One region of the Vibrio sp. JCM 18905 genome, then DNA from elsewhere that is predicted to be linked to it. Evidence: predicted binding sites of a transcription regulator. Region 1 holds the regulator's gene; the other holds the start of a gene.

What was found. The regulator MetJ, encoded in region 1, represses methionine synthesis genes. The targets are predictions, from matches to a motif close to TTAGACNTNTANANGTCTAA.
Region 2: metA (homoserine O-acetyltransferase MetA) is a predicted target of MetJ. The motif match lies at 1,705-1,724, and genes of this name have one in related genera.

Annotation. Positions count from the first base shown of each region.
Region 1 is NZ_AP043880.1:450,067-454,499, reverse strand. Features, by position in the region: gene ACZ5ZC_RS18790 (bifunctional aspartate kinase/homoserine dehydrogenase II) at 1-676, opposite strand, end outside; gene ACZ5ZC_RS18785 (O-succinylhomoserine (thiol)-lyase) at 689-1,852, opposite strand; gene metJ (met regulon transcriptional regulator MetJ) at 2,078-2,398, shown strand; gene ACZ5ZC_RS18775 (malic enzyme-like NAD(P)-binding protein) at 2,512-3,789, opposite strand; gene bfr (bacterioferritin) at 3,993-4,433, opposite strand, start outside.
Region 2 is NZ_AP043879.1:1,402,154-1,406,586, forward strand. Features, by position in the region: gene pilW (type IV pilus biogenesis/stability protein PilW) at 1-557, opposite strand, end outside; gene metA (homoserine O-acetyltransferase MetA) at 736-1,677, opposite strand; gene ACZ5ZC_RS14680 (DUF6559 family protein) at 2,018-2,404, shown strand; gene ACZ5ZC_RS14685 (DMT family transporter) at 2,578-2,913, shown strand; gene ACZ5ZC_RS14690 (APC family permease) at 2,988-4,415, opposite strand.

The sequences.
Region 1 (4,433 bases):
CGGCAACGTCACTCCAAATGGTGACCGTGCTCACTTCAGCCAGAGCACCAATGACAGTTGCAGAATAGTCAGAGCCATTACGACCAAGTAAAATGGTTTCGCCCGTCTCGTTCTGAGCCATAAAGCCAGTAATTACCACACGTTTATGATTGTGTTGCGCGAGAACTTCTTTTATCAAAGGATATGAACGAGCGCGATCAACTTCAGGTTGAGTCCCGGCTTCCGCACGTAAAAACGCTCGTGCATCTTGTGCAACAGCGGGGATAGAACGTTGAGATAATAACGCGGCCAATAGGCGAGCAGACCAAACTTCTCCATGTCCTAGTACCGCGGCTTTTTGCGCGCCAGTGAGTGGTGCTGTCAGCTCAGATAAGGTACTGAACTCATCATGCAGTAACGCTAATAGCTCTTCTTGTACTTCATTTTCCAACAAATTTTCTATTAGCTCCGTTTGGAACTGCCTTAGGCTTTGAAGTGCTTCATGTGCGATTCGGCCATCTTTCTCTAACCCTTCCAGGAACTCAATCAAGCGGTTAGTAGTTTTTCCTGCCGCCGAAACGACCACGAGATCATTTTCCGTCGAATACTCCTTAAGAATATCCACAACGCGTAAATAGCATTCTGGGTTTGCTAAGCTACTGCCACCAAACTTATGCAGCTGACGTTGTACAGTCATTATTCTCGTCTCCTATTGTTGGGCAGCTTTAGCGAATGCTTGCTCTAAATCCGTGATGAGATCTTGTGCATCTTCCAAGCCGACAGACAAACGCAATAGTTGATGTGACACCCCCGCTTCTGCCAGTGCTTCCTCTCCCATAGCGCGATGCGTCATGGATGCCGGATGACAAATCAAGCTTTCTACTCCACCTAATGACTCAGCCAATGAAAACAGTTGGAGCTCTTTAACGAACACTTTTAACTGCTCAAACGAACCGGCAAACTCAAAGCTCAGCATAGAGCCAAAACCAGTTTGCTGCTTTTTAGCGATGTCATGACCTGGGTGCTCCGGCAGGCTTGGATGATAAATGGTTTTAACTAACGCTTGCTTCTGGAGATAAGCCAGTACCTGCTGTGAACTCTCTTCATGCACTCGCATGCGAGCACCAAGTGTACGAATGCCTCGCAACGTCATATAACTATCGAAAGGTGTGCCAGTCGCACCAATGCAATTGCCCCACCATGCAAGCTCTTCTGCATGCGCTTCTGTTTTGGTGATGATCACGCCACCAATCACGTCTGAATGACCGTTGATATACTTCGTTGTGGAGTGAATGACGAAATCTGCGCCCAAGTCCAAGGGCTTTTGGTACACGGGTGTCAAAAAGGTATTGTCCACCGCAACTAACGCGCCGACTTGTTTCGCTTTTTCACAGGTAGCTGCAATATCCACTACGCGAACCAGAGGGTTTGACGGAGTTTCTAGCAAAATGAGTTTTGGTTTTTGTGCTAATGCTGCATCCAAAGCTTGCTCGTCTGATTGATCGACAAACTGAACCTTAAAATCGCCTTTGTTGGCTCGGGTATTAAAAAGACGATAGGTGCCGCCATAACAATCGTGAGGAGCAATAATGAGATCATCAGGGCCAAGAAAAGCGGACACCCATAAATTTAATGCAGACGTACCGCAGTTCGTGACAACCGCTCCTTTTCCAGACTCGAGTTCAGATAACGCACTTTCCAACAGTCCGCGGTTTGGATTTCCAGATCGCGTGTAATCATACTTAGGTACTTCACCAAAAGCAGGAAAACCATAGTTAGTGGAAAGATAAATAGGTGGAACGACAGCGTGATATTGGCTGTCTGATTCAATACCAGTGCGTACTGCAATGGTCGCAGGTTTGCGAGAGCTCATGGGTGTATCCTTTCACGGGTAATGACTTCTAAATAGGAATGCGCTATATCTAATGAGTAAAATAAAGTGATCAACACGCTTCCTTTGCTGTTCTGTTCACTTTACTCGTCAAAAAATGAGACGTCAACACTTCTAGACGTCTATATGTCTTTGCTTATGGCGGTAAATGCAGCTAAAATCAGCACCTAAATTATTTTTAACCGATTACATAAATGAAGGTGTGCAATGGCTGACTGGAATGGCGAATACATTAGCCCATATGCAGAGCACGGCAAAAAAAGCGAACAAGTAAAAAAAATTACCGTCTCTATCCCGCTAAAAGTTTTAAAAGTGCTAACTGATGAGCGTACTCGCCGTCAGATCAATAACTTACGCCATGCAACCAATAGTGAATTACTATGCGAAGCATTTTTGCACGCGTACACAGGTCAGCCACTTCCAACAGATGAAGACCTTCGTAAAGACCGTCCAGATGATATTCCAACAGAAGTAAAAGCACTGATGACGGAAATGGGCATCGAATTTGAGTCGTTTGACGAAGAGTAAAAAAGCGAGGCTGGAGGCTTCAGATAGCAATTCTTATCTCAAGCCAACAGAATGACATAAAAAATGGGACGCGATTGCGTCCCATTTTTTGTACATCACATCTAATAGATATATTACTCTGCCATGTAGTTTTCAGGCATCTCGATACGAGCAACACCTGAATCAACCGCCGCCTGAGCCACTGCTTTTGCAACACGTGGTAGTAAACGTGAGTCCATTGGTTTTGGAATGATGTAGTCTGCACCAAACTCAAGCTTATCGACGCCTGCGGCCTTCAATACAGTTTCAGGTACAGGCTCTTTTGCTAGCTCACGAATCGCCTCAACGGCTGCAAGTTTCATTTCATCATTGATTTCACTTGCGCGCACATCAAGAGCACCACGGAAGATGAATGGGAAACACAATACGTTGTTTACTTGGTTCGGGTAATCACTACGGCCAGTCCCCATGATCAAATCATCACGAACAGCGTGGGCAAGTTCCGGCTTAATTTCAGGATCTGGATTCGAACATGCAAATACGATTGGCTTATCTGCCATCAGCTTCAACGCTTCCGCTGGCAATAGGTTTGGACCAGATACACCTAGGAACAGATCCGCGCCTTCAATCACATCTTCTAATGTGCGTTTGTCCGTGTTGTTTGCGAATAGCTGCTTGTATTCATTAAGATCATCACGACGAGTGTGGATCACACCTTTACGATCCAGCATGTAAATTTTTTCGCGCATTGCACCACATTTAATCAGCAGCTCCATACACGCAACAGCTGCAGCGCCAGCGCCAAGACAAACGATCGTTGAGTCTTCAAGCTTCTTACCTTGAAGTTCGATCGCGTTCAGCATGCCTGCCGCCGTTACAATCGCAGTACCGTGCTGATCATCGTGGAATACTGGTACATCACAACGCTCAATTAAACGCTTTTCAATCTCAAAGCAATCTGGTGCTTTAATATCTTCAAGGTTGATACCACCAAAGGTGTCTGCAATGCTTGCGACAGTATCAACAAATTCATCGATCGTGCGGTGCTTAACTTCAATATCAATCGAATCAAGACCTGCAAAACGCTTAAACAGTAACGCTTTACCTTCCATTACTGGCTTAGATGCAAGTGGACCTAGGTTACCTAGACCTAAAATAGCGGTACCGTTAGAAATAACAGCAACCATGTTGCCTTTCGCTGTGTACTTGTACACGTTATCAGGGTTTTGTGCGATCTCACGCACTGGTTCTGCAACACCAGGGCTGTAAGCAAGGGCAAGATCACCCGCCGTTTCCGCAGGCTTTGTCAACTCGACAGCAATCTTCCCTGGGGTTGGATAAGCATGGTAATCCAATGCTTTTTGGCGATGTTCTTCTTCTGGAGTGGCTGCTTGGCGATTGTCTTCAGACATGGACGTTTCTCTTTTTTATTTTTAGGTAAGGGGGGATAAATTCTATCGGATAGAAATCAAACTTCATAGGCAAGATTGCGAGCAATATCCTTAAAAAGCCGATAATAAAAGAGATTAGACCAGATAGCGGGGATAAGCACCTGATTTTCGAGTCAGGTGCTCTTTTCTTCTTACAATTGAAGTGCGCAAAATCCTGGACGTTATTACTCTTCGTCTACGTATTGCGCTTGGAGGTAGTTCTCAATGCCAGACATTTCAATCAAGCCAAGTTGCGTCTCTAGCCAATCAACATGCTCTTCTTCATCTTCAAGAATATCTTGAAATAGATCGCGAGACACATAGTCTCGAATGTCTTCAGCATAAGCAATCGCATCTTTTAAATCTGGAATGGCGGCCATTTCAAGCTTTAAGTCACACTCGAGCATTTCTTTAGTGTCTTCACCTATCATCAACTTGCCTAAATCTTGTAGATTCGGTAAGCCCTCAAGAAACAAAATACGCTCAATCAGATGATCGGCATGTTTCATCTCATCGATAGATTCGTGATATTCCTTATCTGCTAGGTGCTTTAACCCCCAGTCCTTATACATTCGAGCATGAAGAAAATACTGATTAATAGCGATGAGCTCATTTCCGAGCACTTT
Region 2 (4,433 bases), on a different replicon from region 1:
AGCTTGGCTAGCTGCAAAATAGATTTTGGCCTATGAGGGTCATGATCAATAGCTCGGGCGAAGTAGTATTTCGCTTTGTCTTTATCTTGTGACTTCAACGCGCAAAATGCGGCGTTTTCATAACTGGCCGGAATGAGATAGTAATAAGGTTGCTCAATCGCTCGATTAAACATTTGATCGGCTTTCTCGAAGTCACCCCGCTTGCAAAGAAAGGTGCCGTAGTTATTGAGCACGTTACCGTTTTTGGTGTGTTGGCGTAGAGAGCGTTTATACATTTGCTCGGCTTTAGCATCTTCACCAACCGTTTCATAGTAGTGAGCCATCGATAACTGAGCACGATAGTATTGAGGTGCGTGGGTTAAGGCTTGTTGCAAGTTATCATGCGCGCGAATCATATTGCCGCCTTCTAAATAACCTAGGCCAAGTGCGATACGTGATTCTGCCATTGCTACAGGATCGGCTTTAACGACAGGGCTACCATCTTCTTTCACCGTCACGCAGCCCACAAGTGCAAACTGAGAGATTAATAGTAGTGCACCGAGCTTTGTTGTTTTCATTCTTTGTCCCTACATCCCTGAATCTCCCAGCATGATATGAATTACGTAGCAAAAGCCTATTGAGGAAAAAACACTATGCGATCAGGTTTGCAAACTGGTATGAAAAAGCCGCCATATGGCGGCTTGGTTCACATATTACATTTAGGCGTCATAAGCGCTTTGTTTGCGTGCTTTGAGGTTAATCGTCTTTAGTAAAAGCGTCTTCACTGAAGTGATCAAGATCATAAGGTGTTTGCTGGTAAACGCAGTAGTTCAGCCAGTTTAAAAAGAGGAGATGTCCATGACTTCTCCAACTGGCAATTGGTGGATTATCAGGATTGTTGTTTGGATAGTAGTTGACGGGAATGGCTGGTTCCATGCCTTCGCTTAAATCGCGGATATATTCGTTATGTAAGGTATGCGAATCGTATTCAGGATGCCCAGTAACAAACACATTTCTCTTGTCTTTTGTTGTAGCTAAATAAACACCTGCAACATCCGATGTGGCTAGGATGTCTAAGTCGGTATGTTCTTCTAAAAAGTGAGGTGAAAAGTCGGCATAGCGTGAATGAGGCGCTAAAAATGTGTCATCAAACCCACGTAACATAGGATGGAATTGATGATGAATCTGGTGATGGTACACGCCTGAAAGTTTCTCTTTACGCGTTTTTTTAGGTAGATCGTAGAGCAACTTCAGTCCTGCTTGTGCTGCCCAGCAGACATAAAGAGTCGATGTCACATGATCTTTTGCCCATTCCATGATGGTTTTTAGGTGGTCCCAATAAATGACATCTTCAAATTGAACCAAACCTAGTGGGGCACCAGTAATGATCATGCCATCGAAATTTTTATCTCTCACCATTTCAAATTGACGATAAAAAGTATCCAAATGTTCGGTTGGCGTATTTTTGCTTGGGCGGTTATCAATGCGTAACAACTCGACATTGACTTGTAATGGGCTGTTTGAGAGTAGACGCAAAAACTGAGTTTCAGTTTCTATTTTTTTGGGCATCAGATTCAGGATCAGCACTCGTAAAGGACGTATTTCCTGACTCGCAGCACGCGTTTCACTCATTACGAAGATGTTCTCTGTCCTTAGCACATCGGTAGCTGGTAGTTGATCTGGAATTCTAATTGGCACGACTTTCTCTCCCTAAGTATAGTCAATCTAGACGTCTATACTTCTAAAGCTAACTTAATTAAGTTTAGATGTCGATACGAAATATGACTTTTCAATCTACTCTTTACATTATGGTAAACCGAGCTCGAAGCTGTCACACAATTGTGACTAGAGCGGAGTTTCTGATGAGGAATGTTTGAAACGCTGGTCGTACTATTTGCTGGTAATTATGTGATCACGTTAATATGCGAAAGTGACTTCGTTGTAAGGAAGTCTCAGATTAATGAGCCATACTAAAAACAATCAGCTCACCAATATGCATTAAAGTGTGTATTTGGAAACATCGTCAGTGGAGGACATTATGTTCGGTATTTTTAAAAGAAAGACAAAAATTCAGAGCATCGCTCAAGAGGTTCCTAGCGTACTATTGCGCTTGTTTGGCGATAAAGACACTTATACGCCGAAAGAAATTGATCAAGCCCTTCAAGAGCTTGGTTATGATAAGAGCAAGGATCTAAGTCATTATCAGTATGCCTATGGAATGTTTGCCAATGAAGCTTCTTACGAGCAGCTAGGGCTGACGGATGAGTTAGGTAATTATGGTCACTTTCAACGAGAAGTGGGCAAGATGCTGCTCAATACACCAGAGCCAATTGATATGCACATCTACTTTGAAATTGCTCGGCAGCACCAAAAAGCAGGCTTGTCGCTTACTCATCAAGAAGTGAGTGAAAGCGATGGCGTGTGAATGTCTCTATATTCAAGTGATCACGCTGTGAATCCTGCATTTTGAAGCCGCTTGAGTCAGAGGTATTCCATCGAGAGATGAGTTGGGTATAATGCGCGACCTAATTATCCGGACGTGTTGTCGGTTACATTTCTGTTGAGCGTTAATGCCTTATGTTCAAAATGCTTGTCTCTATGCCGCCAATGTTGGCGCTGTCGATCGCGATTGTATGTGAAGTGATTGCCACTTCCTATATTCCCAAAACAGAGCAATTTACGAAAATGATGCCGAGCACAGTCGTTCTGATTGGTTACGGCATTGCTTTCTTCTTGCTTTCCGTCACGGTAAAAACGATGCCTGTTGGGGTTGTTTACGCCATATGGAGTGGGGCGGGTATTGTTTTAGTTGCGACGGTTGGCTACTTTGTTTATGGACAGCGGCTAGATTTGCCGGCGCTTGTTGGCATTGGGTTTATCCTCACTGGTGTGATGATTGTTAACCTGTTATCCAAGACTGTAGGACACGGATAACTAACACAACTTGTGATGCCAAATAAAAAGCCGTAGCGAGAAATTGCTGCGGCTTTTTAATGTCAATCCAATAGTTAACTTACTAGTACCTCAAGCATTTTGCTTTGTTGACGATGTTTTCGATTGCGATACATCACGGCGGCGAACGCTGGGAGGCTAAATGTGATAAACCCTAATATCAGTGCATATGCCCCAGTTTTTGCGCTAATTCCTGCTGGTACGTCAAAAGATACAACAATCGTCACCAAGCAACTCATCAAGCCTAATCCTGCCACTAAACACATTCCTATTTTTCCGCCCGCAACTCGAAATGGGCGCTCAATATCTGCGTGTTTGTAGCGTGAGACCAAAAAGCTAACAAAAATACAGATGTACATCACCATATAGAGCTGAGTCATCAGGATATTCAATAACCACATGCCTTGATTGACGTTAGGAACAAAAATGAAAACCAAAGAGAGCACGCTAACAATCGCGCCTTGCAAGAGCAACAATGAGACGGGGGCTTGGTTGCGGTTTTCTTTGGCGAGCGACATCGGCATGAAACTATCTTTTGCGGCAACATGCAGACTTTTAGTTGGGGCGATTATCCAGTTATTCAGGCTTGCAAGCGTGCCAAAAACAATAGCAAGGGCAATGACAGGCAGCAGGAATGAGAGGTGCAGATCATCAAAAAAAGCTTTGAAGGCAAGTATCACTCCTTCACTCAAACTAGAATGGTCACTTGAGACGACCGAAGAAATAGATAGTGAGCAAGCCGTCAGAGAAACCAAGATTAAGATTGTGGAGATCAGCAGAGCTTTGGGATAGGCTTTTTGCGGATTTTCGACTTCGCTTGCATAAGAGGTCGTGATTTCAAGGCCTGTAAGTGACAGAACTACCGCAGTAAAACCCGCTCCGATCCCATCTTGAGAAAGGTCCGGCAACCAGTCAGATACGTGGCGAAGCGAGATATGAGACTCACCAGGATGGGTATACGCCCAGTACCCGCCTAATCCGATAATCAATAGAATCGGAAATATCAAACCCAGGGTGCCGAATACATTTGTAATCAGGGAAGAGAGGCGCAAGCCAAAGATATTAACTAAAGTTAACGCCCAAAAAATCACATTAATCATCACCAACATAAACATGTTGTTTTGCGCCAGGTCTGGGAAAAAAGGGTAGGCCCCCGTTGCAACAATGAATGAAATTAAAGGTGGATAGTAAACAATATTTTCAGCGTATTGATACCACACGGTGGCAAAGCCAAAGTTTGGCCCTAGTGTTTCTTTGCCCCAAAGATATACACCACCTTGCTCTGGATAAGTGGTACTTAGCTCAGCACACACTAGCGCTGTAGGGACAAAAAAACAGAGTCCAGCAAGTAAGAACAAAGAAATGGCATGGCTACCAAACAAAGCCGCCCCAGGAATGTTCCTTATGCTGTCGACCGAAGTTACGGTAATCATGATGATAGAGAAAACACTCAATTTAACGGCGGATTTAACGATATTGCTCATTCGATACCTTTAATGGAT